Linked DNA regions of Planctopirus limnophila DSM 3776. The protein of the gene in region 1 interacts with the protein of each later gene in a pairwise test. Links are inferred from orthologs where the notes say so. Each region holds a gene or a part of one and is shown on either strand. Other genes may lie near its edges. The genes, in order: pepT and tpiA.

Region 1 (15,496 bases):
ATTCTTGAGGTCAGGCCTCAAATGGGCCATAGTGAGATGCTGCCGTGATCAGAGTCATTGTTGGTTTTCTGAGAGGGATGGTCATCATGAAGTTGTCTTGCTGGGGCACGAATCGACCCCGTTTTGTCAGAGTTGCCATGATCAGTTGTGCCGTGCTGGTCGCCGGTGCGGGAATCGTGAGTTCTGGCGAATGGGTGAGCGGGATTCGCTGGGCTGAGCCTGTTGTCGTGACACCTGGCACAAATCCCGGCGATCCCCCCTGCGATGCCCTGGTGTTGTTTGATGGCAAAAGTCTTGATCAGTTTCAGGGTGGCGAGAAGTGGGTCATTGAAAATGGCTATGCCATTGCTAAGGGTGGGGGGATTTCATCGAAAGAGAGTTTTGGTGACTGCCAGCTCCACATTGAATGGGCCACTCCCGAAAAGGTCGAAGGCAAAGGCCAGGGGCGAGGCAACAGCGGTGTCTATCTGATGGGTCAGTACGAGATTCAGATTCTCGACTCGTTCGAAAATCCGACTTACTTCGATGGTCAGGCCGGTTCGCTCTATAAGACCAAGCCACCTCTGGTCAATGCCTCCCGCAAACCCGGCGAGTGGCAAAGTTACGACATCATTTTCAATGCGCCCCGATTCAGTGCTGAAGGGGCTCTGCTTAAACCCGGGTATGTGACCGTTCTTCACAATGGTGTCTTGATTCAGAACCACACGGAAATTCTCGGCATGACCGCCTGGGATTCTCCCCCCAAGTACAAGGCCCATCCACCGGAGGCTCCTTTCCAATTACAGTTTCATGGCAATCCTGTCCGGTTCCGCAACATCTGGATTCGTGAGATTCCCGAGATTGCAGCCGAGCGGCCTTAACGACTTACGACCAGCCAACAGAGTACAGACCGTTACAGATCAGAACTGACTGGTGTGTGGCTGATTTTGCACGGATGGCAGTAGCGGCCACGCGAGCAACCGATTAGCGTACTGAACATGATATGACTCGCCCGTGAGGGAGCGCTTTCAAGCCTCCGGGCGAGATGTCCGACAAAGAGAACGGTATGTCCTCCACACCCTCAGGGCCAACAACTTCGAAGGCAGACGATGATCAATCGTCGTCGTCTCGACAGCCCCTGCATTGGGGTCATCTGCTCGCCAAGCTGGGGGCAGCGAATATTGATCGCCGCTGGATTTTTCTGTTGATGCTGCTGGCCGTGGGTATTCCTGTCCTCACTAAGGCAACATTCCCGGAAAAGCCGACTGCGAACGTCAAAGCGGTGTTCAATCATATTGAAGAGTTGAAGCCGGGCTCACGCGTGCTGGTTTCGATGGATTACGACCCGGCCTCTGCAGCCGAACTGAATCCGATGGCGGTTTCGTTCCTCCGTCATCTCGCCAGCCGGGGGCACAAGATTTATCTGATGACGCTTTGGCCAGCCGCATCCCCGCTGATCAATGAGAACACCAATGAAGTCCTGAATGATGAGTTCGCCGAGAAGAATCTCGAATATGGCAAAGACTGGATGTTTCTGGGCTATCAGGCCGGCGAGGTGGTCGCCATCAAGAAGGTGGCAGACAATCTTCGCGCCCTTTTTCCCACGGATGCCCGAGGAACCAGTCTGGAAAACATTCCGATGATGGAAGGGATCCATAAGCTAAAGGACTTTGATCTGCTGCTGAATGTTTCGGCAGGTTATCCGGGGGCCAAGGAATGGGTGCAATATGCCACCACGACCACACGCACACCGATGGCGGTTGGTTGCACTGGAGTGCAAGGCCCGCAGTTGTACCCTTACATTCCGGATCGCGTGCTGGGGATTCTCGCTGCGATTAAAGGAGCCGCTGAATACGAAGCCGCTCTTTCTGAAAAGTATCCCAGGTTTGCAGAGCCCAAACTCAACGAAGGTTTACAGCGTATGGGGCCACAACTGTGGGCCCATCTGTTGATGATTTGCCTGATTGTGACTGGCAATATTCTGTACGTCCTCTCGCGCTGCTTCCCGCTCAATGTTTATGGTGTGGGTGCAAATTCTCATCGAGCCGATGTCACTCCTGCTCAAGGAGGGCCGGCATGAATCAGTCAGCCGATATGGCATCTTCCACAGATCTAGGAGTCGCGGGCAGTCCTCCGCGGGATTTCTGGTGGAAGTTTCAAATCTCGTTGATGGTTATTGGCCTTTGTTTTCTGGTGGGCTGGGGCGTTTATAAGCAAGGTCTTTACGGAACAGTCTACGTTCAAGCCCAAACGATTAAGGCCAAAAACAACACTCTGATTCCGGATTATATCGAGTTGAAACCTAATGCCACGGACGAAGAGAAGGCCAAAGGTTTTATCTCGTGGCAACGAACGTTAGGAGTCTGGCTGGCGGCAGCAATTACGCTGGCTGTCTTTTCATCGCTCTTTCGCGACAACATGTTTTACAAACTGGCCGAGTCGCTGATGGTGGGTGTCTCTGCCGGCTACTGGTTTGTGGTCGCCTTCTGGTCAAGTCTGGTGCCGCTGGTCTTCGCGAAGTTGCTTCCGGATCTGGCTCAGGCGACAGTGCTCCCTGGTTTGCAGATTCCTCCAGGCTCGTGGCGGATTTTCGGGTATACCGCTCCTGATCTCTCCGCACTGTTTCCATTACTTCTCGGAGCCATGCTGCTGGCCCGACTGATCCCTTCATTCAGCTGGCTGGCAAGGTGGCCGTTAGCTCTCATTGTGGGAACGATGGCAGGGCTGAGGCTGGTCTTGATTATCGAATCAGATTTTGTCGAGCAGATTCGAAGCACCATCCTGCCACTGGTCGTGATGGTCCCGAACAGTGCTGAAGCCGGTGCACCACTCAAAATCGACTGGCTGCTCTCGCTGCGAAATACGTCGATTATTGCCTGCGTGATCAGCAGTCTCAGCTACTTCATCTTTTCAATTGAGCATCGCGGGGCGTTTGGCAGGCTGTCGAGAATGGGAGTCTTTGTGCTGATGATCACCTTCGGTGCATCATTCGCCTATACCGTCATGGGCCGAATTACACTCTTGACCATGCGGCTCGAATTCCTGTTCAAAGACTGGCTGCAGTTCGACTGGCTGTTGTAGTAATCCGCTCACCGGTGCAAGTTACGTAGAAGCAAAATTTTTGCATCACTCAACAAAGAGAAATGCAGAAGACCCTCACCCTGCCATCTCCCACGCAGACGCGGGCGAGGGTTCAAAAGCCACATGCGGATGGCGTGGCCACCCTTGGCTCGCGATCACGCTAAGTTGTGATGGTATGAGGTCGTTACAGTACCGGCCCGGGAGTCCAGGGGAAGAATTCATCGTCTCCGAAGCCTTGCTGCTCGCTGCAGGTCTTTTCACCACTGGCGACTTTGAGAACCTTCCGTAGCAGATTTTGGCCTGTCTGTGAGATCGAAGCTCCGGAAAGGACGCGACCTGCATCAAAATCCATCTCTTCCGAAAGTCGCTCGAATAACGAGGTGTTGGTGGAAATTTTGAGAGTAGGAGCGGGCTTGGAGCCAAAGCAACTTCCCCGGCCTGTGGTGAAGCAAACGACATGGGCACCACTGGCAATCAGGCCGGTCACACTGGCAGGGTCGTAGCCGGGTGAATCCATAAAGTTCAACCCGCGATGACGAACCCGCTCGGCATAATCGAGGACATCGACCAGTGGCGAAGCACCACCTTTGGTAATCGCTCCGAGCGATTTCTCGACAATCGTCGTCAGGCCACCCTCTTTGTTCCCAAACGACGGGTTGCCATCGAGCGTGGTGCCGAACTTAGCGGCGTAGGCACGCCACCAGGCGACTTTATCAAGTAACTTCTGAGAGACTTCTGAATCGATCGATCGCGATGCCAGAAGATGCTCGCCACCAAATATTTCCGGCGTCTCCGCAAGGAGTGCTGTCCCACCCTGAGAAATCAGCAGATCGCTGGCGACACCAAGTGCTGGATTCGCCGTCAGGCCGCTGAAGCCATCACTGCCACCGCACTTCAAACCCATCACCAGTTCGCTGGCGGGGATCGATTCTCTCTGGCACTTGTTTGCTTCGGGAAGAAGTTCTTTTAAAGCCGCCAGCGCGCGTTCAATCGTTCGGCGGACTCCACCCGCTTCCTGGATATTGACCAGCAATGGTGGTGCCGACTGCTGAACTTCACCGGAACGCCGCAGTTGCACAAGTCCTTCCTGTTCGATCAGAAAAGATCCCTGTCCTGTTTCACAGCCCAGCCCGACCAGAAGATAGGCTCCAATGTTGGGATGCCTGGCATATCCACCCAGAATGCGTGCCAGCTGCCGATGATCTGTCCCGCCAAACTCCATGGCACAGCCACCACTATGCACCAGCGGGATGACTCCATCGACGTTTTCGTACTGGTTCAGAAGATCTTGTGAAATGGCACGCACAATTTTTCGCACCACAGTGGAAGAACAATTGACTGTGCCGATAACTGCCACATAGTTTCGCGTGGCCACCCGGCCATCAGGCCGCCGAATCCCGGCAAACGTCATCTCATTTTCAACATGGGTTGTCGGGCTTGTTGATCGATCATGAGATGAACTGGCTGAATTCGGCTTCGCCAATTGCTGGCAATCCTCCGGCCCCATCACTCGTACATTGTGAGTATGCACATGTTCGCCTGCCAGAATATCTCGTGAAGCGATGGCGAATGGCTGGCCGTACTTGAGAATGGGTGTTCCTGCTGCGATCGGAAGCAAGGCCACCTTGTGCCCGGCACGCACTGGTTGCCTGATGAGAAGTTCCTGGCCTTCGTGCGTCACAGAACCCGCTGGCAGATTCTGTGTTGCCACCGCAACATGATCCACTGGCGATAACTGCAGCAATCGAGGTGGCTCTGAGAACACAGCAGGCTCACTTTTCCAGGCGACTTGACTTTTTGCAGTGACGCGATGACGAACGGCTTATTCGAGCTTACCCCACTCGATAGCGAGCTGAATCAGTACTTTGACAGCCACTTCCATTTCATCGAGGCTGGCCCATTCGAGTGGCGAATGCGGGTTATGCTGGCCAGTCGAGAGATTCGGGCAAGGCAAACCTTTAGCCGTAAGGAGAGAACCATCCGTTCCGCCACGAATGATACTCAATATCGGTTCGATCCCGGCGGCTTTCATGGCAGCCAGAGCCTTCGGCACAGCTCGGGGTTCTTTGGCCAATCCGTCGCGCATGTTGCGATACTGCGGATGGATCGCGATTTCGATCGTGGCACGCGGATATTCGACCTTCAACGACTCTGCGATCGATTGCAGGATCCGGGCCTGTGCTGCTAATCCGCTGGTTTCGAAGTCTCGCAGAATGAGCCGGGCGGAAGCTTGGGCCACTCCCCCTTCGAGATGGTAAGGATGAATAAACCCGTCGCGGCCGTCGGTTGTTTCTGGTGAAACCGCGAGTTTAGGCAGGCGCGCGATGAGTTCACTCAGAATACGAATGGCATTGACCATGACTCCTTTGCCGACAGAAGGGTGGGTGTTGACCCCTTTGACAGTGATCACGGCCTGATCAGCCGAGAATGTTTCGTTATCGACGACACCTTGCCCACCACCATCGAGTGTGTAGCCGCAAATGCAGTCGAGAGCCGCCAGATCGAGATGATCGGTGCCGCGGCCTATTTCTTCATCGCAGGTAAAGCAGAGCCGGATCGGCCCATGGGGAAGATCACTGCGCATCAGTTCTCGCGCAGCCTGCATGATGACAGCCACGCCCCCTTTATCATCGCCACCCAACAGTGTCGAGCCATCGGTCGTGATGATGGTGTGTCCCACGGCAGCAGCCAGTTCGGGCTGTTCGGAAGGGCGATGGATCTGCCGAGGGTCGGCTGGCAGATGAATGTCCCGGCCATCGTAATGGCGATGCACAATGGGCTGAACGTTTTTCCCACTGTACTCAGGTGAAGTATCGACATGAGCAATCCAGGCAATCGCGGGAAGTTTCTTCCCCCCGGCTCCGTCCGGAATGGTCGCTGGGACTGTGGCCATGACGACCCCGTGAGGACTCATCGAACAATCGGCCAACCCCATGGCCTCACATTCCGCGAACAGCAGTCGGGAGAGATCGAGCTGGCTCATGGTGCTGGGAACAGTCTGGCTGGTTTCGTCCGCCGTCGTTTCGATGCGCACATAGCGCAAGAATCGTTCCAGGAGTTCATCTCGAAAATGGCAAGTAGCGGGAGTCATGGACAACCTTTGCAAACGAAGCTCACTATGCAGAAACGATACGGCTTAGCGTGACTGTGTTTCTCAGAAAAAGCGAATGAACAAGGCAATCGAAGCAACTGGCACGCGAGCTGCTGTTATGGTTCTTCGGCAGATTCTGCCGTCGCTTCCACGAGTTGAATGTTCAGTACATGCTCCTCGGAAAAGGTGTCTGCAGAAGTTTGTCTTGAGCTAAATTGTTGCGGAGGATAACTTCCGCATGCTTCGCCGAAGTTGCGAGTCATGGATGACGATCACTTCGGGCCAGATGCGATTGGTAAAAACGCTAGTAAGTTTTACCAATCGTTCTGGAAAGATTTACAAGTCGAACAAGGCAAGGAGGCCTTGCATGGATCGAGATTCGACCATTGCACGCCATGTTTCGCCCACGACCGAGTCGTTTGCAGGACAGGTTCCCGGCTGGTACGGAGAAATCCCATCGGCTGATCAACCGGTGCCTGTTGCCGATAGCTCCCGTCGGCCTGCGGAGGTGAACTCCCTCCCTGAGACAAAGCTGACTCAGGAAGCATCGAGAGTTTCCCGCTCAGCCGTAGTCTCTGAATCGGGCGTTGAATCTTCCAATAAGTCATCTCTGCATTCTCGATCTCACGATCAAGTTTCTAAGCCTGCGAAGACACAGGCCCATGCCTTGCAGATTGCCCTGTCCCATCGCTCGATCATTGCTGAAGCGGATGCAACAGCCGAGGCGACAACTCCGGAAGTACCGGTTGCTTCTGCTTTTGAGCCTGAGCTTCCAGCGACAATCCGCAGTTCTCGATTTTTCGTTCACGGCAAACTTTCCCGCACAGCAGGTCTCGCGAGTGCCATGGCTCTCACGATGACCTTGCTAGTGGCCGCCGTGGTTGCCATTGTCTGTCCCACGACATGGCCGGCTGGTCTGGGGGGTTCGAATCAGACGCTGAAAGCTGCAGGGACACCGGCCAACTCTGTCGTACTCGACTTTACCGCTTCCTGGTGCGGGCCCTGTCAGCAGATGAGCCCGATTGTCTCGAAACTGCAAAGACAAGGTTATGCGATTCGCAAAGTGGATGTGGATCAGGAACCCAATCTCGCCCGTCAGTTTCGCGTTGATTCCATGCCCACATTTATCCTCGTGATCGACGGCAAAGAAGTGAATCGCATTGTCGGCATGACCAACGAAGCTCAATTGCGACGGATGGCTGAGCAGGCCGTGCAGGGTTCACAACTCGCACGTGGTCAGCAGGAGCGACTGGCAGTTCCAGGTTCAAAACCACTGCCCAAGACCAATAGTTCACCATTCGATGCCGACGGCGTACCCACCACGGTGTTGGGTGAATCATCGCGTCTGGAAGCAGAAATTGTCTCCAACCCTCGCAATGCCCCCGCCGCTCCCCGCACTGGAATTCTCAATTCGATTAGCGAAGGCATGGGCCTGACCCGATCGGCCAATCCTTCTATTCCTGCAGAACCTAAGCCACCGGCAGCTCCCGCCAACGAACTCTTTCGCGGGAACAATGCAGAAGACGATGCCGAAATGACAGTGGCTCATGTTGATCCCACTTTGGCCAGTGTGCGTATTCGAGTTCGCGACAGCCAGGGTGGAATGTCGAACTATGGATCGGGAACCATTGTCGATAGCCAGGCTGGCCGCACGACGATCATCACCTGCGGGCATATTTTCCGTGATCTGAAATCCAAGCCTGTTGTCGAAGTGGATGTCTTCCAGGCTCAAGGGAGTCCTCGGACCTACCTTGGCGAAGTGATGGATTTCAATCTCGATGCGGATGTGGGTCTGATCATGATTCCCACCGAAAAGGCCGTTTCTTTGGCCCGGCTATCCCCTGTGGATGTGAGACTCGGGCCGGGCGAAGAGATGTTCAGTATTGGCTGCGGTGGAGGCGCCAATCCTTCACGCGAAAGTCACAAGGTGACAGCCATCAACCGTTACAACGGGCCGGAAAACATTGAATGCACAGGAGTGCCGATTCAGGGTCGCTCCGGTGGCGGGCTGTTCCGAGCCGATGGTCAATTGGCTGGTGTGTGCATTGCTGCCGATACGAAAGAACGCCGTGGTCTTTATGCCGGTTTGGAACCCATCTGCACCATGCTCGAAAAGCATCGGCTGGGTGCTCTCGTTCGACGAGAAGGTCGAGGCCGGGCGAATACGGCTGTCGCCAGTGCCGCCCGCACGGCTGATGCAGGAAGTTCGTCTGAAGCCATGGGTGACATCCTGATGGCTGGGGGTGGTAACAATCGCGCAGTTTCAGGTGCTGCGGGTAGTAATAACAGTGGCACGAATGCCGCTGCTGAGGCCGCATTGATGAATCAATCGCCCGATGCGGAAATCATCTGCATTGTGCGTCCACGCGGTGGTGCGGGAGATAACAGTCGGATTGTGGTTCTGAATCGTGCCAGCCAGACGTTCATGACCTATCTGATGGGAGAGGTTGACTCTCAGTCGCAGCGTCTGCCGGTTTCACTCCGAGTGGACGACAACCAGCGGCAGACAGCTTCGTCGGTGTCTGAAAAATCAGTGGCCGCCGTTGAACCTGCCAGAGAGCCTGCTCGTGAAGCTCTCGGGCCGAGACCGTGGGTTTCGAGCAATTCGACCGCCTTCAAGCGACAGGTTTTGCCGCGAAGGGAAGAACTTGTGCCTCTGACAGAACGGAAATAGTCCCTTTCCGGCCATTTGCAGTCCAAGTTGGGACGAATTCCAGAAGATAAATCGATTTCGCAGTGGCCAGGCGTGTACTGGCCACTGTATTTTTTTGAAAATCGACTTGTTTTCCCCTCGTCTGGCGGTCGAAATCTCGTGATGAGAATTCGGCGAATGTTACGGGACACCTAATTCCTGGTCAGAGCGATTGATCTTTCTCGGGAAAAACAACGTTTTCATCTAGGCCAGGTGCTTGGATCGGCGAGATTGACTCCTTGGAGAGGGCTTCTGGCCGATTCTGCCGGACGAATTTTCCCGAACTTGGTGAATTTTGTCCGGGTTTATCTTGGCCAAGGCGGTTTGTGTTCGTATTATCCCGCAGTCGAAACACTCAACTTAGGGTCAAACCGAGTATGCCACAGACCATGACAATCCACACCCCGGCAGTTTTGCCAGCTCCGCTGAGCTTTGCGGAGTCGGGTTTGGGTATTGGTGGTCTGCGTCGCTGGCTCTCGGCGATGAATGCCCGCATGTTTTCCGGGCGTCTCAGTGTTGTCTACCGCCGCCGGGCCTCAGCGATTCGCCATGATTCGGCCATTCGCTCGCTGGCCTTGGTTGATCAGGTGATGACGCTGGCCACAGGTATCAGCAAACGCACTCGGCTTTCCGCCTGCACTCATGCACTTCGGCTGGATGGTTCATTGTGCCTTTTGAGTCGAACACCCCTCCTCAAGCGATGATACCGCTGCCCGCAGCCGGCGGGGGTAAACAAACGGTCGCTGCAGTGAGCTATCTCGCGGACGGCGTTCTTTAGGTTGAACAGAAGGTTTACTGTTTGACGCTTCTCTGGCAGCCAGTTACTGGCTGAACAACAGGCGATCTTCCAAACACCTTCTGATTCTGTCACCTCTGCCTGGTTTTCGAATCTCAGTGACTCAATTGCTAATAAGCAATTCAGCACAATGCCCGAACTTCAGTGATCTGGCAGGTTTGAACTCCAGACAGTCGTGCGACTCTCAGTGACTGAGATTTCTCAGCCACTCAGGTCGCAGAGCAGAGACCAAACGAATGTCTTCAGCCGCATGGAGTGAAATGAAGTTTCTCGCCCCGTTTTTTCCCGTTCGCATCCCCCACCGGCAAAAGATTGCCGTTTACCTGCTGGAGCGTTGTCATGGCTGCAATTCTTGATGACCGTACTGCATCCGCTGTTGGCTACCGCGTTGCTGAACCTGTCGTTTCTTTCGAGCAGGCGAAGGAACTCGCCGCCGAGTATGGCACACCTCTCATGTGTGTCTCTCGCTCGGTTGTCGCTCGGAACTATGAAATTCTTCAGGCAGGTCTTCCTGGTGTGGAGCTGTTCTACGCTGCCAAGAGTAATCCTGACCTGACCATTCTCCGCACGCTGCGCAGGCTGGGTGGCTCTGTGGATATCTGCTCTGTCGGTGAACTGAAAGCTGCTCTTCAGGCAGGTTTTACTCCCGAGCAGATGCTGCACACCCATCCCTGCAAGACGGTCGATAATCTCATGACCTGCTACGAAGCCGGCGTGCGTCTGTTCGTTTATGACAATGCGACAGAACTCAAGAAAGTTCATCGCCTGACGCCTGATGTCGGCCTGCTGTTGCGAGTCGCCATGTCGTCAGCTTCCAGCATGATCAACCTCTCGGCCAAGTTTGGTTGTGCTCCTTCCGAAGCGGTTGATCTGCTCCGTCAGGCACGCGAGCTGGGCATGAATGTTCGTGGCATTTCGTTCCATGTGGGTTCACAAACTCTGGAGCCAGGCGACTACGACCGTGCACTGGCCAAAGTGCGGCAGATCTTTGATGACGCTGCCTGCGAAGGGATCGATCTCGAGATTCTCGATATTGGTGGCGGGATGCCCGCTCCCTATCGTGAAGCGATCATCAGCCTCGAAACGTATTGCGATATCGTCCGCCAGTCACTCGAAATCCACTTTGGCGACCTGCCTGTGCGGGTGATTGCTGAGCCGGGCCGTGTGATCTCTGCGGATACGCAGACTTTGATCACCAGTGTGATCGGGAAGTCTGTCCGTCCTAACGGAGCGACACAATACATCATCGACGATGGTCTTTATGGTTCATTCTCGGGCAAGGTTTACGATCACACCGATTTCAACCTGATGGCCGAAAATCATCTGGATCGTCCCTGCTTCCCCTGTGTGGTCGCTGGCCCGACATGCGATTCCACAGATGTGGTCAGCCGTGATCAGGAATTGCCGAACCTGGAAATCGGCGAGCTGATTCTCGTCCCTTCGATGGGCTCATACACCAACGCCAGTGGCTCGACATTCAATGGTCTCGATCTTGTGAAGGCCATCGGCGTGGAGTAATTCCAGGTCACTCATGTCGTTGATTGACGATGGCTGATTTTTGAACCGTTCGTGGTGGATACGCCATGAACGGTTTTTTGTTGGTCATTGAGGTCGAGGTCGAGGTCGAGATCCTATGAATCTCGCCCTCTCGGCATCTGTTGACATCGCCCACAATGGCAATGACCGATATAGTGGAATGACAAGGCGTTCATTTCAGAATTGAGCTAGAGCGGAAGGGCGATCATGCGGGTGGGTGTTCCGAAAGAAGTGAAGGTTGATGAGTATCGCGTGGCCATGCTCCCCGTAGGTGTCGAGGAATTGAAGCGTGTTGGACACACCGTGCTGGTTGAAGCGGGAGCGGGAGTCGGCAGTGGGATTTCAGACGAAGAGTATGCCGAGGCTGGCGCCCAGATTGTGGCAAGTGCGAAAGAAGTCTGGGATCAGGCGGATCTGATCGTCAAAGTCAAAGAGCCACAGGCGGCTGAGTTCCCTCTGATGCGATCTGGCCAGGCGATCTTCACTTACTTTCACTTTGCCGCCAGTGAGACGCTCACTCGAAATGTGATCGAGAGTGGAGTGACGGCGATAGCCTATGAAACTTTGCGTGGGCCGCAGGGCGATTTACCGCTGTTGACTCCCATGAGTGAAATCGCTGGCCGTATGAGTATTCAGGAGGGAGCCAAGTATCTCGAACGGCCACAACTGGGCCGCGGGATTTTACTGGCGGGAGTGCCGGGTGTGGCACCAGCTCATATTGCCATTCTGGGTGGTGGTGTGGTCGGGAAGAATGCGGCTCGAATTGCTGCAGGCTTTCAGGCCGACGTGGTGATTCTCGACATCAACGTGGATCGGCTGCGCTATCTTGAAGACATCATGCCTCCCAATGTGAATACGCTCTTCAGTGACCGACATAATATCCGGCAGCAGCTCAAGCTCGCCGATCTGGTGATTGGAGCTGTGCTGGTGGAAGGTGCCCGAGCACCCAATCTGGTCTCTCGCGAAGACCTGAAGTACATGAAGCATGGAGCAGTGATTATCGACGTGGCTGTCGATCAGGGCGGATGCGTGGAAACGACTCGGCCAACGACACATTCCGACCCGACATATGTCGTCGATGGCATTGTGCACTACTGTGTCACGAACATGCCCGGCGCAGTGGGCCGTACCAGTACCTATGCACTGTGTAACGTGACACTCCCTTACATCCTCAAGATTGCGAAAGAGGGCGTGTTGCCGGCGTGCAAAGGCCATGCAGGGTTGAATCGGGCCGTGAATATTCATGCGGGTCAGGTGACGAATGCCGCCGTCGCCAAGACGTTCCACCTGCCCCTGACCGAACTGTAACAGGCTTATTCACACCCAAATTCTGGGGCAATGTCCTTAGTCTGGAACCCTCTCCCGCGTCTGCGTGGGAGAGGGAAGAAAGGGTGGCAGGGGTCGGATGTCCTCATCCGCCCCCTGGTCAATCGAGTTCACCAGCACAGATGCATCGGTAAACTTCCTCATAACTCCCCATCAAAATGACTTCGAACAACCAGTATCAAATGATCTGGGGGCAAACGAAGACGTTTGACCCCAGCCACACAGACGAACTGTATTGGGCTTAAGCCTCGGATCATAAACGTGAAGTGGCCCGGATGATTCTTATAACCATCCGGGCCGCTTGAATTGCCTGCTGTGATAGATCAGCTGTTTTTAGGAAGTCGCGGCGGGGCAAACTTGATTTTCTCGACATAGCGAACAAGCTGTTTGGTCTGCGGATCGATCTTGCCTGTGCAGTGTGAAACCGCCTTGATGACATACTCGTAGTGAAGTTCGTAGTCGGCATCGATCTCGACTTCGATATCTTTGGTGGCTGGGTTGCCGGGAGTGCCAATGATCTTGAGCACTTCGGCCCCTAAGGCTTCGAAAGCTCCATCTCCCACACCGAGATTACGCTCGCCAAATTTGAGCTGAGCGAGGTTTCCATTGGCATCGGAAATCAGCTTGATCTTGATATCCGGCACCAGAGGAGCATCGCTGCTCTGTTGTGACGACTGGCCCAGCGGCATGTTGATATCGAAGTTTCCTTCAGGAGCCATGATCTTCAGTTGGAGCATGAAGAAAATGAGCAGTTGAAAGACGATATCAATCATGGGTGCCATGGGCACATCCACTTTACCGCCCGTATCTGGTCTGCGTTTGCTGCCCATGAAACTCGATCTCACTCACTGAACCAGGACGTCTCTCGATAGATCTGCTGATTTAAATAAAAAACTGTCGTCACTTCTCTTCCGAAATGGCCTTGAGCGAAAACTTGGTGTAGCCAATTTCCTGACACTTGCGAATCAGCTCCTGCACTTTGCCTGTCGGTACCTCACTGTCGGCCCGGAGGATGACTGTCGTTTCGTCAATCGCCCCCTTTCCACCTTTGGCTTCCGCCAGTCGTTTTTCCTGTTCGAGGAGCGGACCGAAGTTATTGATCGTGAATTTATCACCGGCATAGAACACGATGGGCTCTTCGGAAAGTTTTCGTCCGGAGAGATCACGATCAAAGCCGACGTTCAACACCAGCTCTTCTGCCGGCTTGACTTCGGGCGGTTTGGCCAGCAGGTCTTTCGGGAGCTTGACGCGTTCATCAGCCTTCGTGTTCTCGAAGTTGATCACCACCATGAAGAAGGTGAGCAACTGGAACACGATATCAATCATCGGCGTCATATCCGGTTCAATGACGCTGGTGTGATTCAGACGGCGCTTTGCCACAAGTCGATTCCTGTGCGAATACGATCAGGGATGTCTTTAATTTTCAGAACAGAAATGTGACGGCTCATTTTTTCCTGAGCGACCAAACTCTTGGATCGCTCCAGGCTTGAACCGACTAGCCCTGTGGGGCGGCAGCAGGAGCCGCAGCAGCAGGACGAGCCGCCGGGGCTGCTGGAGCAGCAGGTGCCGCTTGTGGTTTCATACCACTGAAACGGCTCATCAATCCTTCGCTGATGACACTGGCCTCGAACATAAACCGGGCAAAACGATTCTTATAGACAGTGAAGGCGACAATGGCGGGGATCGCCACAATGAGACCTTCCAGTGTCGTGAAGAGAGCCGTGGCGATACCGTCGGCCAGCTCGTAAGGCTTGGGCTGCTGTGTACTGGTCGCAATCACCTGGAAGCTGAGCACCATCCCCTGGACAGTTCCCAGCAGACCGAGCATCGGTGCGACCGAGCCAATCAATGCCAGATAACCGATCTTCTGTTCCATCCCCAAGGCTTCGTCGTCGCCCACTTCCTGCATCGCGTTTTCGACTTCTTCATAGCCACGGGCGAGGCGAGCCATACCAGCTGCCAGGACTCGGGCCACGAATGAATCATCACTTTTCGCAAGTTCGTAGGCACCGGGGTAATCGCGGGCGTTCAGCTTTTCTTCAAAGTCTTCTACGAAGTCAGCAGGAATGTAGTTCACTTTGCGGATCTGCAGAAACAGCATCATGATGAGGGCCACCATGACGAACGAGACGAGCATGATCAGAAAGCCGAAAATACCCGAGGCGCGAATCATCCACGCGAGGAAACTTTCCTGCTTGCGCTGAGCGAGAATATCAGCCGCAGGATCAGCCGCAGCACCACCGGCGGCTGGTGCAGCCGCTTCTTCCTGGGCCACAGCGAGTGACGTTCCCGGAAGATCAACTCCCAGAAGATCGGCCCCTGATGAGAACAGACCTGTTCCCATGCCAATGACAACAATTGCACCAACCAGCCAGAATGCGGTCCAACGACGGTTCAAAGGGGCACCTCTTGCAAGAACTGCGGAGTGATTCAGGGATGTGAAAATTGAGCCATGATGCACTGGGGACATCGAAAGGAAACTCTTTCCGACGACCAGCCAAACATGAAGCTGCTTGCCAAATTCAAAAAACAACAGGAGTCAAACGATCTTTTGGGATCAAGTCACTCGCTGTAACACCGTTACGGAACACAAAACATTCGCTGAAAAGACGAAATCTTCAGGAGAAGATGAAAAATATCGAGTGGATGTTGAACAACGCGTCAAGGCTTGAGTGTAAGTCTGCTGCCCCCCTGATTCCAGAGGCAATCCCTGGAATGGCAGGCAATCGAGAGAAGTTACCTTACGAATATTTTCTGTGCTAATTCTTGCGGCGAATACCAAACTCCGTTCGTTAACTTCCTGAAAGTTTCTTGGCCCAGGGACTGGCGGGATAATCGGCCTCGAGTCGAGCCCGTGCTTCCAACCCCCGGTCAGGGTGCTGAATGACGCGCCACAAGCCTGCCAGATGATAAAGTGCCTCAGCCCGGGCACCTGATTCGTTAGGGTAGTTCAGATCGACATACAGATAAGCCAGCACGGCCTCCATGGGCTTGT
Region 2 (15,549 bases), 2.2 Mb from region 1 along the record:
TCAGTTTCTGAAGTTCAGGATCGTACTGTGTGGGCATGTCTTCAAAGAACTCGATGACTCCGTTGACTTCTTCATCGCTCACATAGGTGCCTTGAGCACGGGAAAGTGTGCTGGTGCCCGGAGCCATATAGAGCATATCCCCGTTGCCCAACAGCTTGTCGGCACCATTTTCATCGAGCACCACTCGGCTATCCATGCGACTGGCGACCTGGAACGAAATGCGTGCCGGCAGGTTGGATTTGATCAGACCGGTGATCACATCGACAGTCGGCTTCTGCGTGGCAAGAACCAGATGAATACCAACAGCTCTCGACTTTTGTGCCAGTCGAATAATGTGCCCTTCGACATCCTTACCGGAGGTCATCATCATGTCGGCCATTTCATCGGCGATAATCACGATGTAAGGCATAGATTCAGGGATCGACTGCGCTTCTTCGGAATCGGGATCGATTTCGAGACGATCCAGAACATTCGCTTTTCCGAGCTTGTTGTAATTGTCGAGATGTCGTACCCCAACGCGTGCCAGGAGGTCGTAGCGCTCTTCCATCTTTTCGACGGCCCAGCCTAACACGGCCTCCGCTTTTTTCATGTCGGTGATGACGGGATGCATGAGGTGCGGAATACGGTTGTAGGGGCTGAGTTCGACCATTTTGGGGTCGATCATCAGCATGCGAACCTGGTCAGGCCGTCGGGTCATCAGGATTGAAAGAATCAAGGTGTTCAGACAAACGCTTTTTCCAGTCCCTGTTCGCCCCGCAATCAGCAGGTGAGGCATCTTGCACATATCAACGACAAGAGGTTTACCGCCGACATCTTTGCCGAGATAGAGCGGAATCCGTTTATCTTCAAAGTCTTTCGGGGAAGACTGAATCAACTCTTTAAGGCGTACCATAACGCGAATGTCGTTAGGGACTTCGACACCGACAGTGTTTTTGCCAGGGATGGGTGCCACGACGCGTACCGATGGGACACGCAGCGCAATGGCAAGGTCATCTGCAAGGGCTGTCACTTTTGACAAACGCAACCCCGCCTCGAGTTCCAGTTCGAACTGAGTAATCACCGGCCCTGTGTCGATCTCGACGACTTTGACATTCAGGCCAAACTCTTTGAAGGTTTTTTCGAGAGTTGCAGCCGAAATCTGGGCTTTCTGAGCGAGTTGTTCATAGGGGAAGGCTTCACTCTCTTCCAGCAGTGCATGTTCGGGCAAGGCATAGCTGACTTGAGAAGCTGTGATGGCCTGAGGCTGGGTGCGATTGACACTGTAGGTCGGTGGTGTCGTCGTCAACGGACTCTGTGAAGTCGTTGTTGATGGTGTTAACGTGACTGGCGGGTTCACCTTGATCACACGTGCGGATTCAACGGAATTAGCTGGCGACGACGAAGCAGCCGTCGGGTCGTCAAAGGCAGCTAATCCAATCGGATCATCTGAATCGGCAACCTTTTGGAAGATTTCAGAGATCGTGGCGGATGGTGATTCGCTGGCCAGTGCACTCACCTGATGGACGTTTGGAAAAGTATTAAGGTCTGCTGCGGGGTTAGCCGCATCTCGCAAGCGTGCGAGAACGTCCTGCGGGCCGGCACTCACTGCAGATGTTGTCTGCATCGAGGTTGCTAAAGTGTGAGCAGTTGGTTTGGCGGAAGTTGTCTTTGCCTTAAAGAGACGAAGATTCAACCATGCGAAGTTGCTGCTGGCTGGCTTGGCCCCCTTCACTTTCGTTCTACGGAAGAAGAGGCTGGCTGGAATCGTAAACACGGAAAGCGCAATGGATCCCAACACCCCGATGAGGCGGAATTCGTCTGTCAGCAACAGGCTGGCCACCATCATGGAAATGAGCAGCGAAAACGTACCCATCCATGTGAAGTGTTGTGAAAGCAGGTCGGCAAAAATGGTTCCGAGATAGCCCCCTGCACCACTGGCAAGACTGGGCCCGCTCCAGGGGATTGCCAGTTGAATCATGGTGCAAACAGCACACAGCCCCAGCAGATAACCAGGGATATGCGTCTGGGCATCGACAGCACTGCTGTTCGTGAATAGCCGAAGATCGATCACCACGAGCATGAGCAGCAGAATCCATGCTCCGTAGCCGAGGTTGCTCAGTAATTGAAAAGCGATGGTTGCGCCCCAGGTACCGCAAAGATTCTGGGTGACGGCGCGAGCAGGATGCACAAGGTGAGAGGCGGCATCGGCAGGGTCATAGCTGACAAGGCTCAGGCCGAGAAACACGGCGAGCGCCAGCAATCCCAAAGCAATCGTGTCATTTCGCAGGCGAGCGAAGTCCACGGCGATTCCAGCAAAACAGGTGATTGAAAACTGCAATTCGTCAGGCTCGTCATTCGATTCGAGGTTCGGGCCGGATGTCTTTCAACGATCTGGCAGAGACACTCAAACGGAGTCCTACGATGCAAAATTACCACCTGCCGTCAGAAATGCTGCCAGAAGGCCACAGACTCGGGCAGAATCTCGTGTGTACTTTAACGGTTATTCCCAATGAGCCGGTGTTATCGACCCGTGCCATGAACTGCTGCAATCATGACGCTCCTCGCAAAGAACTCGGCGAGGTTTTTTTACTCCTTCTCCCGTTCTGACGGGAGAAGGCTGGGATGAGGGAAGCGCAAACGTATCTGGTGGGCGATCAACGAGCGGCTTCATCGCTGGAAGAGTAGCGATGATTTACTGGCGACTCAGATGGGCCTCAATCCATTCGATCAATCGCGCGGCAATATCTGTTTTGCTGCCTGAGTATTGTGCGATCGCGTTGCCTGATGGGGCAATGAGTTCGACGTCATTGGTATTGGAGCCGATGGCTGTTGGCCCATTGAGGACGATGATGTCGCAGTTTTTCTCTTTGAGTTTGCGCAGGGCGTTCTGGTGGGCAAACTCGGCAGATTCGAGAGCAAATCCCATAATCCAGCGATGAGCCTTGGTCTGACCAAGTTCGGCAAGCACGTCTGCTGTTTCGACAAGTTCCAGTTCTAAAGAAACGCCTGTCTTGGCCAGTTTCCCGGAGAATCGCTCGCGCGGCCGATAATCGCACACTGCAGCCGTCGCAATGACACCATCGCATGCTGGAAACGCTTCACGACATGCACCCAGAAGTTCATCAGTGGTTTCCACATGATGAACCTGGCAGTTTCTGGGAGGAGTAAGGCCCACTGGGCCGGTAACAAGAATCACCTGATGGCCGCAGGCAATGGCCGCCTCAGCCAGTGCGTAACCCATGCGGCCGCTGCTGGCATTGGAAAGGTAACGAACGTCGTCGAGGTATTCGCGCGTGGGGCCGGCCGTAATCAAGATTCGCATAAGAATTCCACTGTGCAGGAGAAGGCTTCGATGAAGCATCTTCGTTCAAACACCGGAATTCAACAACCACGCGATTAATCTCGGGGCATGCCGGGAGCCACATCCACGATGCGTGCCGACGGACGCTTAAGGTCAATCACTACGGGTTGAGTCGATTCGGCCTTGGCAAAGTTCCCTGCCGCATCGCGGGCGACCACTCGGACAAAGACCTGTGACGGCCCATTGGGAGGAAGTTCCCAGCGAAAGCTCCCTGTATCTGGTCGCCAGTCGCTGATCAAATTCCACGGGCCAGCCGGTGATGCGGCACCATAGAGCGAAATGGGTGTTTCCGAAAGGTTGGCATCCTGGACTCGCCAGCGGATTGTCACAAGGTTTTGTTGCATCCCCTGCCCTTGTTCAACAGCCAGCAGCTCTAATGTGGGGGCTGTCTGATCGACTTTGACTTGAATCGAAGGGGCTTCACCATTTCGTGGAGGCTCGGCCGATAAACCCGCCCCACTGTGAACTCGAATCTCAAAGCCATAGATGCCATCTTGTGGAACCTGAACATCGAACGGGCTCTTCAAGTCGGCATCTTCACCATAGCGGTACCACTGCTGGCCATTGTTCTGTGTGATAAAGAGTTCAACAGCACTCATCCCCGAGGGCCCAAGGTCGTCGATCTTGTAAGCCAGCTGAAACTTGCGAGTGGCAACAATGCGGCCTTTGAAGAGTGGGTCTCCAGCACCCATCCCAGCCACTTTGGCATTAGTTGGCTGCGGTGTGACTGTCGGTTGAACCGGAGGTTCATCAAAGTTTTCGGCCCCAGTCGTGTAGGGATTCTTCACGATTTCTGGACGAGATTGCACATCACTGGAGACTGGCCGACCCACCATGCCAGTGGATGGCTGGATCATTGGACCTGTCGATAATGCTCCCGTCATCGAGTTATTGGCGGTCTCCGTGGAGATATCGCGATTCATGCTGGCAATCGGTTGTCGAGTGTCAGGCATGGCTGCTTTTCCAGCACCGTCGCCGCCTCGAACTGTCGATTGAATCGTTCCTCGGCCAAGATTACCGGCTTGATCGAGAACTGAGCCACGAACGGCAACAATTCCTCCCTGCGGGACTGACCAGGTTGTTTGACCGGCAGAGCGTGGAGAGACACTCACTGTTTGCCAACCGGCAACACCCGGTTGAGAGTATTCCAGCTTGAGTGTGGAAGGATCAAGGTTCTGGTCGTGGAGATGCCACGAAAGCTGTACCTTGCCCTGCTGGACTTCCTGTAGTGCGAGATCGACACGAGGTTCACGCGTATCGACGATGACCATCAAGCCGGGCTCAAACACGCGGCCATTGGGCTGAAGCTGGTTATCACCATCCAGAGTTTTGACAGAGAACCAGAATTCGCCGTCTCCGGGAGACTGATACTCGAACTTGCCAATTTCCGGATTAATCGATTGGGCCAGACTCCAGGTCGCCCCCCGATCTGATGAAACATACAGCCTCAGTTCCTGCGCATTCATCCTCTGAAGAGCCGCAGGATCGACCTTAAACGGGATTCGAAAACGGTTCTTGGCCGTTACGATCGGATTCGCGGCGGAGGCAAACGTGGCCAGACCTGCCACCAGGCAGAGACTCAGACACGTTCGCACAAAGCTGCCCATTTTTGGCCTCGCTCAACTCAGGATTACCAAATATCAGCTTGTCGAACCTCGAAAGATCAGCAGCATCAATTGGGTTCAACTGGCATTTCACGCCATACAACCGCTAATTCCGCTACATTCGTTTCGTCTGTATCGACTCACTCGCGGTGCCGACTTCATGCAATCCTGATTGTCGATCGAGAACCAGGAGAAGCCTCTCCAGCACCACGAATGCAGTCTAGCTCACGATCCATCGGGTGTTGGCAAACTGTGTACGGTCAGACCGAAGTTTGGTCGAATCTGATTTCTGCAGAACGACTTAGCGTATCGTAATGAGCCGTATTTGCTGAGTGTCTACGGGTGGCGATGATCAATTTCACACTCAGGATTTACGGCGGACTTCAGCATATTTTGCCACAAAAGCGCGAGCCCTCCGCTCGGCTTCCGTGGCATCGCCACTCTGTGCAAGTTTCTGATCGATCAGGCTGGTGGCCAGGCCTACGGCAGCAGCACCTGCATTCACAAATGCCTGGAGAGAGTCGAGAGTGACCCCACCTGTCGGCACAATCATCGCCTGCGGAAATGGTCTGGTGAGTGCTGAGAGAAAGGTTGGCCCGACGGCATCAGCCGGGAAAAGCTTGACCATGGACGCTCCGGCTTCCAGTGCTGTGACCAATTCTGTGGGGGTTAAAATCCCGGGGAGAATCAACTTGTCATATCGATTGGCCAACTGGATGGTTTCGACATTCAGTGCGGGGGTCACCAGAAACTCTGCACCGGCGAGGATTGCCAGTCGTGCTGTTTCCGGGTCGAGAATGGTGCCAGCTCCCACGAGCACCTGTGAGCCCAACTCCTGATGAAGCTGGCGAATGACATCGAGCGCTCCGGGAACGGTCATGGTGATTTCAATGATTTGAATTCCACCACGGTGCAGTCCATGGCACAGCGAAATGAGCTTATCGGGTGAATCTGATCGCAAAATCGCAATTAACCCGGATTCGAGAACTCTCGTCACGCTGGAATGGCGACTCATGAAATCGATCCTTGCATTCATTTCACAACGGTGGGACTGGAACTTAGCGATTTAAACTTTAACGAGTGATGCTCAACTCCCCGATGGGATGATCCGCGTCACGTTCGGGTCTATCCCTGGGCGGCATAGCGTTCTGCGTATTGCACGACCCACTGATCGATGACGTTCTTCAGTTGCTCGGTGTTCACTTCATCGAGGAGATTGAACTCGTTCTTGCGAAGAATTTCTTTGTTGCGAATGGTGCCTCGCACCACCAGATCGATGATGCGTGCAGAGCTGTTGTAGGGCCGCACGAGAATTTCGAGGTAGGAATACAACTGCGTGACATCACGACGAGTGGTGCCGGAGACATCATCACGGCTGGCATGTGCGCCCCAGCCATCCGGCGAAATCACCGTCCGGAAGTTAAATCCCGGGAAGTGCTTGACCATTTTGCGAATTGCCGATTCGATCTGATCGGAGAGTTCGATACGCAAGGCGCCGTGCTGCTGGCGGTAATCTTCGTCCGTTCGAGCTGCTCGTGCTCGTTGTGAGCCCGCCTCTTCCCGCTGACGATTTCCCCTTTGGATGGCTTGAGAAAGGCGTTCTTCAAAATTCTCACTCATGCTCTCGTCCATTCGCCAGAATTTGATCCGTAGACTCTCAGCCGAAGATACAAGCTGTTCGATGTCTTGCCATGTGGCCAAGGTCATCTTGAAAAACATCGTACTGATTGAAGTATCGGCACTGGGGGATGTTGTGGCAACCCGTCAGAGGTGTATTCAGAAGGCTTCGGCGTCAATCGGGTCTGCTGGCTGCCTCAGGGGATTTTGACAGACTGAGGCAGAAATTTGCAAAAATCAGGCAACAAATATTGCGAGATGGTCGTCAGATGAATTGGGAAATTGACAAAAATGGTTGTTATTGAGGTGGCAGGATCGATGTCCTCAAAGGCTGAACATCGGTTGTCATCTGAATCGCAGTTGTCTCCGTCAACCGGAATGGTCAGTCAGGATATGCCCAATCACGTTGCAATCTGCTGGTGACACCTTTGAGGCCGGGTATGAGGGATCACGCTGGCTGGAGCGGATTCTCGGACTCTTTGTTCGCTAAGTTAAAGTCAGAAAACGGGATCAATTGCAGCAGGCCGAGGGGAGCGGTCGTAACCCAAGTCCGGGAAAACGCTTGACTTGCTGAGTCTATGAAACAATGATCCCCATTGAGGCAATTGTTTTATTCCGATAGAGCAGAATCTTTTGAAGTGGATTCGAGCTATATTGGAATTGTTTGCCAGGATCATTCTGGCCAGTTCTGGCTCGGTCTCATTCGAAATCAGGAAAACCCATGTCGAGTACAAGACGTCTGGACATCGAAGAAGTTGGTGATGTCACCGTGGCCAAGTTTGTCGATAAGAAGATTCTCGATGAGACCAACATTCAGTTGATCGGGAATCAGATGTTTGGACTGGTCGATGAAGACGGTCGCAAAAAGATCGTGCTCGATTTTTCCACTGTCGAGTACCTTTCCAGTGCTGCACTGGGCAAACTGATCACGATGGACAAAAAAGTGAAAGCTGCACGGGGTAAGCTGCGGCTCTGCGCCATTCGCCCAGAAATTCTTGAAGTCTTCCAGATCACTCGCCTGGATAAGATTTTCGATATCAAGTCGACTCAGGAACAAGCTCTCGACGGGATGTAACCTGTCGATTTGCGGGTTAGCAATCGTAAACTTGAAGGACGGGACATTGATCGAGAGCAGTGGAAACTGAGTACAATATTGGCCGTGCTCTTCGAACGATCTTTCTTCAAAAGCGATTGTGGTAACAACGTTCACTCAGCAACTCGTCGAAAATGTTCTCATGACGTTGGTGCATAACGCTAACTGCTTCACATTTTCGAATTCAATGGATGTTGCGCTATGAGTGGTTGTCTGCCAGGTCGACATTCTGGATTTTGATCCAGACGATCAATGCCGAGTTGTTTAAGCTCAAGCTTGTCTGGTAATTGCCTGATTCTCTTCGACAGCAGTGATGCCATGCCGATCTATGAACAGTTCGAGATTCAGATTCCGAGTGATACCGCAGAAGGTCAGGCCATTCAGGAGAAAATTATTGCTGCGATGGAAGCAGCGGAGTTTTCTCCTAGAGATGTGTTTGGCATGCGGCTGGCCCTCGAAGAAGGTCTGGTCAACGCCATCAAGCATGGTAATCGCATGGATCCTGATAAAAGGGTGCGAATTGCCTGCACGGTCAGCGATGTGATTGCCAGTATCGAGATCGAAGATGAAGGCCCGGGATTCGACTGGAACGATGTTCCCGATCCGACTGCCGAGGAAAATCTGGATCGTCCCTGTGGTCGCGGCATCATGCTGATGAGAGCTTTTATGTCGAAGGTCGAATACAATGACTCGGGGAATAAGGTAATTCTTGAAAAATTGAGAGTCACCCCGGAAGAGACTGCCAGTTAAGACAGTGTGGTTTGTCGCCTCTCTGAGTTCATGTGGGTGAATAGAAGCCTTTTTCACTTGGGCGTGAGGGAGACATTGCGATACGATACGTAAGAGGGTGACTCTCCCTAGCTGTTCAAGTTGTTTCGTGAAGAGTCTGAATTCCAACAGTTAGCGGTATTTGTCCGAATCATGAATATGTGCTTCTGTGGACGGATGTTTTCCGATGACCCTTAAGCTTGTATTTCCCGATGATGTTGAATTCACCAAGCTGATTCAGCGGGATCGGAATGCCAATCTGACAGTTGCTGCCCTGGAAGTGGCGCGAGAGGCTCAACCAGGTTTGAGCTTTCGACCCACGCTGGAGTGGATCTCCAAGCGTGCTCTTGAAGTACAGTCGATGCTTTCCGGGAAACATGATCCTCGAAATCAATTGCAGGCGCTCGCGCAATGTCTTTCGGGAACACATGGTCTGCATGGTAGTAGTTCAGCCTATGATCAAGCAGAAGCCAGCTATCTCAACCGTGTGGTCAGTACAGGGACAGGATTGCCCATCAGCCTGTCACTGGTCTGGTGGGAGGTGGCCCGGTCGATCGGTATTCCACTTCAAGGTGTCTCTGCACCGCTCCAGTTTCTCTTGAGGCTGGAGAGCGAGGAAGGCCCACTTTTTGTCGATGCCTTTCGTGGAGGACTGATTTTAGATTGGGAAGAATGCCTCGAATGGCTGACCGATTTAAGTCAACTTCCAGAGGACGAAGTGCGGCCGATGATGGATCCTGCACGTCCGCGAGAAATCATGACGCGCATGCTCAATAATCTGAAAGTTCTCCACGTCAAGCAGGGGCATTGGGAACTGGCCCACCAGGTTCAGAGGCGATTGACAGCTCTTCTACCGGGGAGATTTGATCAGCATCGCGATCTGGGCCTCATTGCATTCAAGGCCGGGCATTATGGGTTGGCAGTGCAACTGCTGGAGGATTGCCTGCGCTCTTGTGACGGGAGCGAGCGATCAGTGCTGACCCGCCATTGGCAGGAAGCCGTCCGCTGTCTTTCCGAACGCAACTGAATCTTCGGCAAACGCTGGACAAGATCAAGCGGGCAGATCTCTTGATCAGCATGATCCTTTGAGATTTTATGTGGCCAGGACAGGGAAATGAGCTTGTAGTTTGGCAAGAATTTCTGCAGGTTCAGCCATCCGGCCGCGTCCAATTTGACCGCAGCTTAGCCAGCCTTCCCCGGGTTCAATAACGTGTACGCCATCCTCGCGGAGTTGTTGTACATTGCGAGTGACCGAAGGCTTGGCCCACATCTCGCAGTTCATGGCGGGGGCCACAAACAAGGGGCAGGTAATTGTCAAAGCAAGAGTGCTGACCAGATCGGGGGCAAACCCATGAGCAAGTTGCGCCAGAGAGTTGGCTGTGGCGGGGGCGATCACATAGACATTCGCACGCTGAGCCAGGCCGATGTGCTCACCACGAAAATGCTCCTGTGGAGAGAACATTTCGCGAATGACGGGGCGCCCTGTGAGTGCTTCAAATGTCGTCGGGCCAATGAACTTTTCGGCAGATTCAGTGAGGACTACAGAGACCTGAGCACCGCGTTGAACCAGCTTGCTGCAAAGTTCAGCCGACTTGTAGGCAGCAATGCCTCCTGTCACCCCCAGAAGGACTTCGAATCCAGCCATAGAAAATCCTCCAATCGGGCGGGTTTTCGACAAAACGTCCGGCAAGTCTGCAAGACGCCTGCTCTGTTTAAGTTCTAACCTGATATGGCACGCTGACTTGATGAACCTTTGTTCCAGTATGGCCTATCGGTTCCTTCGCGATTTTTGACATCACATGGATGTATCAAAGGCGGCGAAGTCAGTTCGATGCACCTCACAGACTTGTGCATTTCAGTCGAGAAAAACACCCCGTTTTGCACTGATGGCAAACCGGGGTGAGATGAAAATTATTGTCGGACAAATCGATTACAGATCATCCAGAGAAGGTCCCGCATCCATTTCTCGGGGAACGCTGGGTGCGGTCTGGAGATTTCCGGAAGCATCCAGGAAGATCTTATCCTGCAAGATCTCCTGCACAACGACTTCCATAGGATTCTTGGTCTGGATGTCGACCAGTGGCCTGGCTCCGCGATTGAGAGCCACCATTCGCTTTTGAATCAGGGTGGAGAGTTTAAAGCGACCTCCCACTTTACGGACAATCGCTTCTTCTTTCAGTTCTTCGAGCATGTGCCGGCCTCATTTTGCAATAGTGCGATAATGCGTTGGACTGCTGCATCCAGATGATCATTGATGATCTGGTAGCGATATTGGTCTGCCTGGGCAAGTTCGAGATGAGCTTGCTTCAAGCGCTTTTGAATCGTCTCTTCCGAGTCGGTGCCTCTTCCCCGGAGTCGCTGCTCAATAATTTCTGGTGAAGGTGTTTTTAGAAAAATTGTAATCGCATCTGGGTAAAGCTGCACGACTCGCAGAGCACCTTCCACATCAATTTCCAGAAATGACCAGGAGTTCAGTGCTCGTGCCCGTTCAATTTCCGATACTAAAGTCCCGTACCAGTAACCAGCACCATAGACTTCTGCCGTTTCGACAAACTCCTGCTGGTGGAGCCGAGCCATAAATTCTTCATGTGATAGAAAATAATAGTCTTCGCCGTCGATTTCACCTTTTCGGGGCGGGCGCGTTGTCGCAGAGATCGCTTTGGTGAGCGGAATTGGCGATTGCTCAAGCAGATGGTGGACAATTGTTGTCTTGCCGCTGCCGCTGGGCCCGGAAAGAACGACCACCCGGAAAGGCAGAGAATCCGTGCTCTCTGGACGCTCTGATGCAACTGTCATTGTCTCTGCATCCCGTGGGCTTCAAGGGCGGAAAGTCTATCACTCAGTTCCAACAACTCAGGGCAATTCACTCATCTCACACAGCCGGTTGCCTATTCGACGTTCTGAATGACTTCTCGCATCCGCTCAAGTGCCGCCTTCATTTCCACCACGCAATGTGCAATCGCCGCATGATTGGCTTTCGAGCCAACGGTATTGATTTCGCGGAACATTTCCTGAAGCAGAAATTCGATTTTTCGACCTTGGGAAATCTGATCACACAAGTATTTTTCAAACTGTTCGAAGTGACTTGCGAGGCGGGCGAGTTCTTCATTGATATCGCACTTGTCGGCGAACAGACTCATTTCACGAACCACTTCTGCGGGAGTGACCTGCGTCGCAGAATTCGCGAGCACCTGGTTGATGCGTTCCAGCAGTTTCTCGCGGTATTCCTGAAGAACCTGAGGTGCTGTCTCGCGAACCAGTTGCGATTTTTCAACGATCAGCGATTGCTGTTTGCAGAGGTCGGCCTGCATGGCCGCCCCTTCCCGGCAGCGAAAAGCCTCAAACTCATCCAGAGCTGACGACAGCGCCTGTTTGAGCAATGCCAGGTGCTCTTCGGCTGCTGTGGATGACTGAGATTCATCACTCAAGACACCAGGAAGTGTGAGTAACTCCGACAGTCTGGGAGGCTTGGTCTTCAGCTCTTTTGCCAGAGGTTGAAGTTGCGACCAGTATCCCTTGAGAACATCCTGCTGAATCCGGATGGCAGATGGCAGGCCTCGGCTTTCCAGACGAATGGAAACGTTGACAGTTCCCCGGCTGATTCTGTCGCGCAGTGTCTTCTCGATCTCGGGTTCAAAGACAGCGAAACAATCGGGAGAGCGTAGAGAGAGCTTGAAGTAACGGTTATTGACAGATCGAATCTCGACCATCAACCGCTCTTCTCCGGATTCGGCACTGCCAATTCCGATTCCTGTCATACTCAGAAGCAACGCCATCAACTCCCGACAATAGCTGCTGTCTACCGTCTACAATTGCCAGAAAAACTACTCTTACATCATCCTGATTTTGAGGGAGCGGTTTGAGACCTCGCAATCCTGCCCGCAGTCGCAATGATTCATCCCTGAGCGACAGTTTCAAGCAAAAACTGGTTCACCGAGTAAATCAAGTCTTGTACCAGTGGCTATGGCTTAGGTTCTTCGGCCTTGGGAGTCTCCGTCCCGGTGGCGGGCTCTGCAGGAGTGGTCACTGCTGGGGCAGCTTCTTTACTTGCCTCGACAGGCTTGGTTTCATCTGTCTTTGCTGCAGATGTTTGATCGCCAGTTGAGGTCTCCTTCACGGGGACTTCTGGCGTAGAGGCAGGAGGCGTGACCGTTGATTTCTCTTCCGTCGGCTTGACGTCAGCCGCTGGTGCATTTCCAGCTGGAGTTGTGCCTTCTGCTGGAGTCCTGACTGGTGTCGTACTCTGAGGCTCCTCGGGATCAGCAGGCTTTACGAGGGGATTCGTAATCGCAGAATCGCTGGGCTTTCTCTCAACTCGAGAACCGTCTTTATAGAGTGGACGCGACATGAGCAGGACACAAATGGCTGCCAGTGCAAACCAGACGGCAGCCATCCCGATGGTAATGCGTGTGAACAGATCTCCGGCTTTCACACCCAGAGCACTTTGTCCGCCGGCACCACCAAAGGCTCCGGCCAGACCACCGCCCCGGCCACGTTGCAGCAGGATAATTGCCATCAGCAGCAGGCTCACAAAGCCCAGCAACGTCATCATGAAGTAAATGAGATAATCCATAACTTTGCCTTCAGAACCTCCAGGTGTCCTTTGAGAAGTGATCCCCAAGGGAAATCAGCGAAGAGGATAATAGTTTCAACTCAAGATTGACAGGGAAAGCCTCGGAGACGGCAAATCCACTGTTATCGACTTCAGACAGACATCTACCTCAAAATGGAATCGATCATCAAAGACTGATCAGCGCGAGGCCACTAGGGCCGCAGCCTGCAGGATGGGAGCAAACTGAGCAGTTGTCAGACTGGCTCCTCCGACCAGAGCCCCATCGACGTTCGGCAAAGACATCAAGGCCTCGGCATTGTCAGCCTTGACACTACCGCCGTAAAGAATTCGCACGCTGTCAGCCACTTTGGCACCGTACTGCTTCGTTAACCAGCCGCGAATGAAGGCGTGGGCGCCCTCAGCCTGTTCCGGAGTGGCTGTCACTCCAGTGCCAATGGCCCAGACAGGTTCATACGCAATAACGATCTGACCAAGAACGGCTGCATCCAGATTTGCCAGTCCGCCTGAAAGCTGGGTTTCCAGAACGGTTTCAGTCCGCCCTGCCTGACGATCTTCGAGCAGTTCGCCCACACAGAAAATGACGCCTAAATCTTCGGAAGTCGCAGCTGCGATCTTTTTGTTGATCAGTTCGTCCTTCTCGCCGAGCAGCTGACGCCTTTCACTGTGGCCGAGAATCACCCAGGAGCAGCCAATATCTTTGAGCATTTCAACAGCGGTTTCTCCCGTAAAGGCACCGGGAGCTGCAAACCATGTATTTTGGGCACCAAGCTGCACTTTCGAACCTGCCAGCTCGGCTTTAACGTTGCTCAAATAGACAAACGGTGGGCAAACGGCAATGTCGATCGCATCACCCAGACGCTGAGCTTCGGCAGCCACACCTTTGGCAAGTTCTTTGCCACTGGCAAGGTTGGTATTCATTTTCCAGTTGCCAGCCACAAACAGGCGACGCATAGGTGTTTCCTCACACAACGATAGATGCAGATGAAATCGATAGCTTAAACGTGTTCGTTTGCCTGAAGATCAAAGTCCGCTGCTCAAACTGAGATCAGCATTTTTTCAGATTCAAAATGGCTCTGTTCGTTCAGATATTTCAGTCAATCGGTTCGCTGCAGGGGTAAGAGCCCAGCACTTCGAGGCGAACCGCATGAGTTGTCAGTTCATCAAGTGCTTTCTTGACACGAGTGTCCTTCATGTGCCCCTCGGCATCGATGAAGAAGATGTAACCGCTCTCGGGCCCACGCAATGGAAAGGATTCAATCCAGGTCAGGTTGATTTTGAGCCGTTTGAAGATTTCCAGAGCATTGGCTAGAGCCCCTGGCTTGTCGGCTGTCTGCAGCAGGATCGAGGTTCGATCCTGTCCTGTGGGGGCCATAGTACGGTCGCCAAGCACAGCAAACCGCGTGATGTTCTGCGAGTTGTCTTCAATATTCGCTGCCAGAATTTCCAATCCGTACTCCGTGGCTGCCTGGCGACTGGCAACTGCGGCGGCACCTGGTTTATCACGTCCCAGTTGAGCGGCTGTCGAAGTGCTGGTGACTTCAATCAGCCGGGCTTGAGGCATATTACGACTCAGCCATTCGCGGCATTGCGAAAGGGCTTGCGGTTTACTGTAGATCTCTGTGATTTCTCCACGGGCAGATCGCCCCAGCAGATTGTGATGAATGGCGAGTTGAACTTCCCCGCAGATACGCAGTGGCAGGCGAGTGAACATATCGAGAGTGTCGATGATCCTGCCATCTGTACTATTCTCGATGGGCACCAGTCCGAAGTCGGCATGGCCTCGATTAACCTCTTCAAACACTGCGGCAATCGTATTCACGGGGATCAGATCGGCGGCCTCACCAAAACGCTCAATAGCCGCCATGTGAGTAAAGCTGAACGCCGGGCCCAGATAGGCCACTCGCTGGGTGCGAACCTGGTTGCGAATCGAGCTGAGAACTTGTCGCAGAACGCCTCGTAAAGCATGGGCAGGCAGAGGGCCGGAAGACTTTTCTTCAAGCTTCAATGCGAGGAGATCATCAGCCTTAGGATCAAAGAGCACAGCCTTTTTGTCGGGGGCTGCTTCGAGGAGCTTTAAAGTGGCAGAGGCTCTCTGGTTGAGAAGTTTCACAATTTCACCGTCGAGCTTCTCGATTTCCGTTTCAAGACTCGCTGTCGCCTTGACGGGATTGCCAGCAGTTTTTGCCGATCCGCTGGTGGAGGCTTTCGATGTTTTCTTGGTCGGCTGAGGCTTTGTGGCCATTTCCCGAGTATTCCCGAATGAGAGTGCCTAACCTGAATCCACATTAACACTTAACACTCTGACAGGTCGCGTATCAGTTAAGTGTCACATAACTCGTGAAAATTCAGGACGTTACGCTCTTTTACAGGTCTGTTTCCTGCTTTGTCAAGTTGGCAGAGATTCCGAGACGAACTTACCAACCACAATTCAATAACAGGTGTCAAAATGGCAGTTTTGGCGGGGGCTGTCATTTTGGCGTTATGTGCCAAAGTGGCGGCTACTTAAAGGTCAACGATTCTGTTGTAGGAGTTTCGTTTTTCATAACTGATTGTG

Evidence for each region.
Region 2: the proteins of pepT (region 1) and tpiA interact in binary tests that used the Escherichia coli proteins (3 or more experiments, as listed by UniProt). The link is inferred for Planctopirus limnophila DSM 3776 from one-to-one orthologs.

What each region holds. Positions count from the first base shown.
Region 1 is NC_014148.1:4,877,323-4,892,818, forward strand. The notes cover bases 4,018-6,896. They hold pepT (peptidase T), read right to left. Parts: upstream 6,152-6,896; coding sequence 4,883-6,151; downstream 4,018-4,882. Other genes in these bases: PLIM_RS19540 (UxaA family hydrolase), read right to left, coding at 4,018-4,771; PLIM_RS24620 (thioredoxin domain-containing protein), read left to right, coding at 6,519-6,896. Also shown: PLIM_RS19525 (3-keto-disaccharide hydrolase), read left to right, coding at 87-860; PLIM_RS19530 (hypothetical protein), read left to right, coding at 1,046-2,059; PLIM_RS19535 (hypothetical protein), read left to right, coding at 2,056-3,060; more of PLIM_RS19540, read right to left, coding at 3,245-4,017; more of PLIM_RS24620, read left to right, coding at 6,897-8,825; PLIM_RS19555 (hypothetical protein), read left to right, coding at 9,221-9,547; PLIM_RS19560 (type III PLP-dependent enzyme), read left to right, coding at 9,979-11,157; ald (alanine dehydrogenase), read left to right, coding at 11,383-12,483; PLIM_RS19570 (ExbD/TolR family protein), read right to left, coding at 12,825-13,283; PLIM_RS19575 (ExbD/TolR family protein), read right to left, coding at 13,402-13,881; PLIM_RS23295 (MotA/TolQ/ExbB proton channel family protein), read right to left, coding at 13,997-14,899; PLIM_RS19585 (tetratricopeptide repeat protein), read right to left, coding at 15,294-15,496. UniProt on the Escherichia coli protein: Cleaves the N-terminal amino acid of tripeptides.
Region 2 is NC_014148.1:2,660,831-2,676,379, reverse strand. What follows is about bases 12,060-14,991. They hold tpiA (triose-phosphate isomerase), read right to left. Parts: upstream 13,947-14,991; coding sequence 13,173-13,946; downstream 12,060-13,172. Other genes in these bases: pheA (prephenate dehydratase), read right to left, coding at 14,086-14,991; secG (preprotein translocase subunit SecG), read right to left, coding at 12,384-12,995; PLIM_RS10595 (YicC/YloC family endoribonuclease), read right to left, coding at 12,060-12,198. Outside these bases: PLIM_RS10655 (DNA translocase FtsK), read right to left, coding at 1-2,281; PLIM_RS10645 (phosphopantothenoylcysteine decarboxylase domain-containing protein), read right to left, coding at 2,672-3,301; PLIM_RS10640 (hypothetical protein), read right to left, coding at 3,376-4,935; PLIM_RS10635 (bifunctional 4-hydroxy-2-oxoglutarate aldolase/2-dehydro-3-deoxy-phosphogluconate aldolase), read right to left, coding at 5,309-5,959; PLIM_RS10630 (hypothetical protein), read right to left, coding at 6,070-6,564; PLIM_RS10625 (STAS domain-containing protein), read left to right, coding at 7,283-7,636; PLIM_RS10620 (ATP-binding protein), read left to right, coding at 7,973-8,404; PLIM_RS22805 (SirB1 family protein), read left to right, coding at 8,610-9,449; PLIM_RS10610 (phosphopantothenoylcysteine decarboxylase), read right to left, coding at 9,516-10,067; PLIM_RS10605 (DNA-directed RNA polymerase subunit omega), read right to left, coding at 10,353-10,613; gmk (guanylate kinase), read right to left, coding at 10,598-11,218; more of PLIM_RS10595, read right to left, coding at 11,311-12,059; more of pheA, read right to left, coding at 14,992-15,237. UniProt on the Escherichia coli protein: Involved in the gluconeogenesis. Catalyzes stereospecifically the conversion of dihydroxyacetone phosphate (DHAP) to D-glyceraldehyde-3-phosphate (G3P).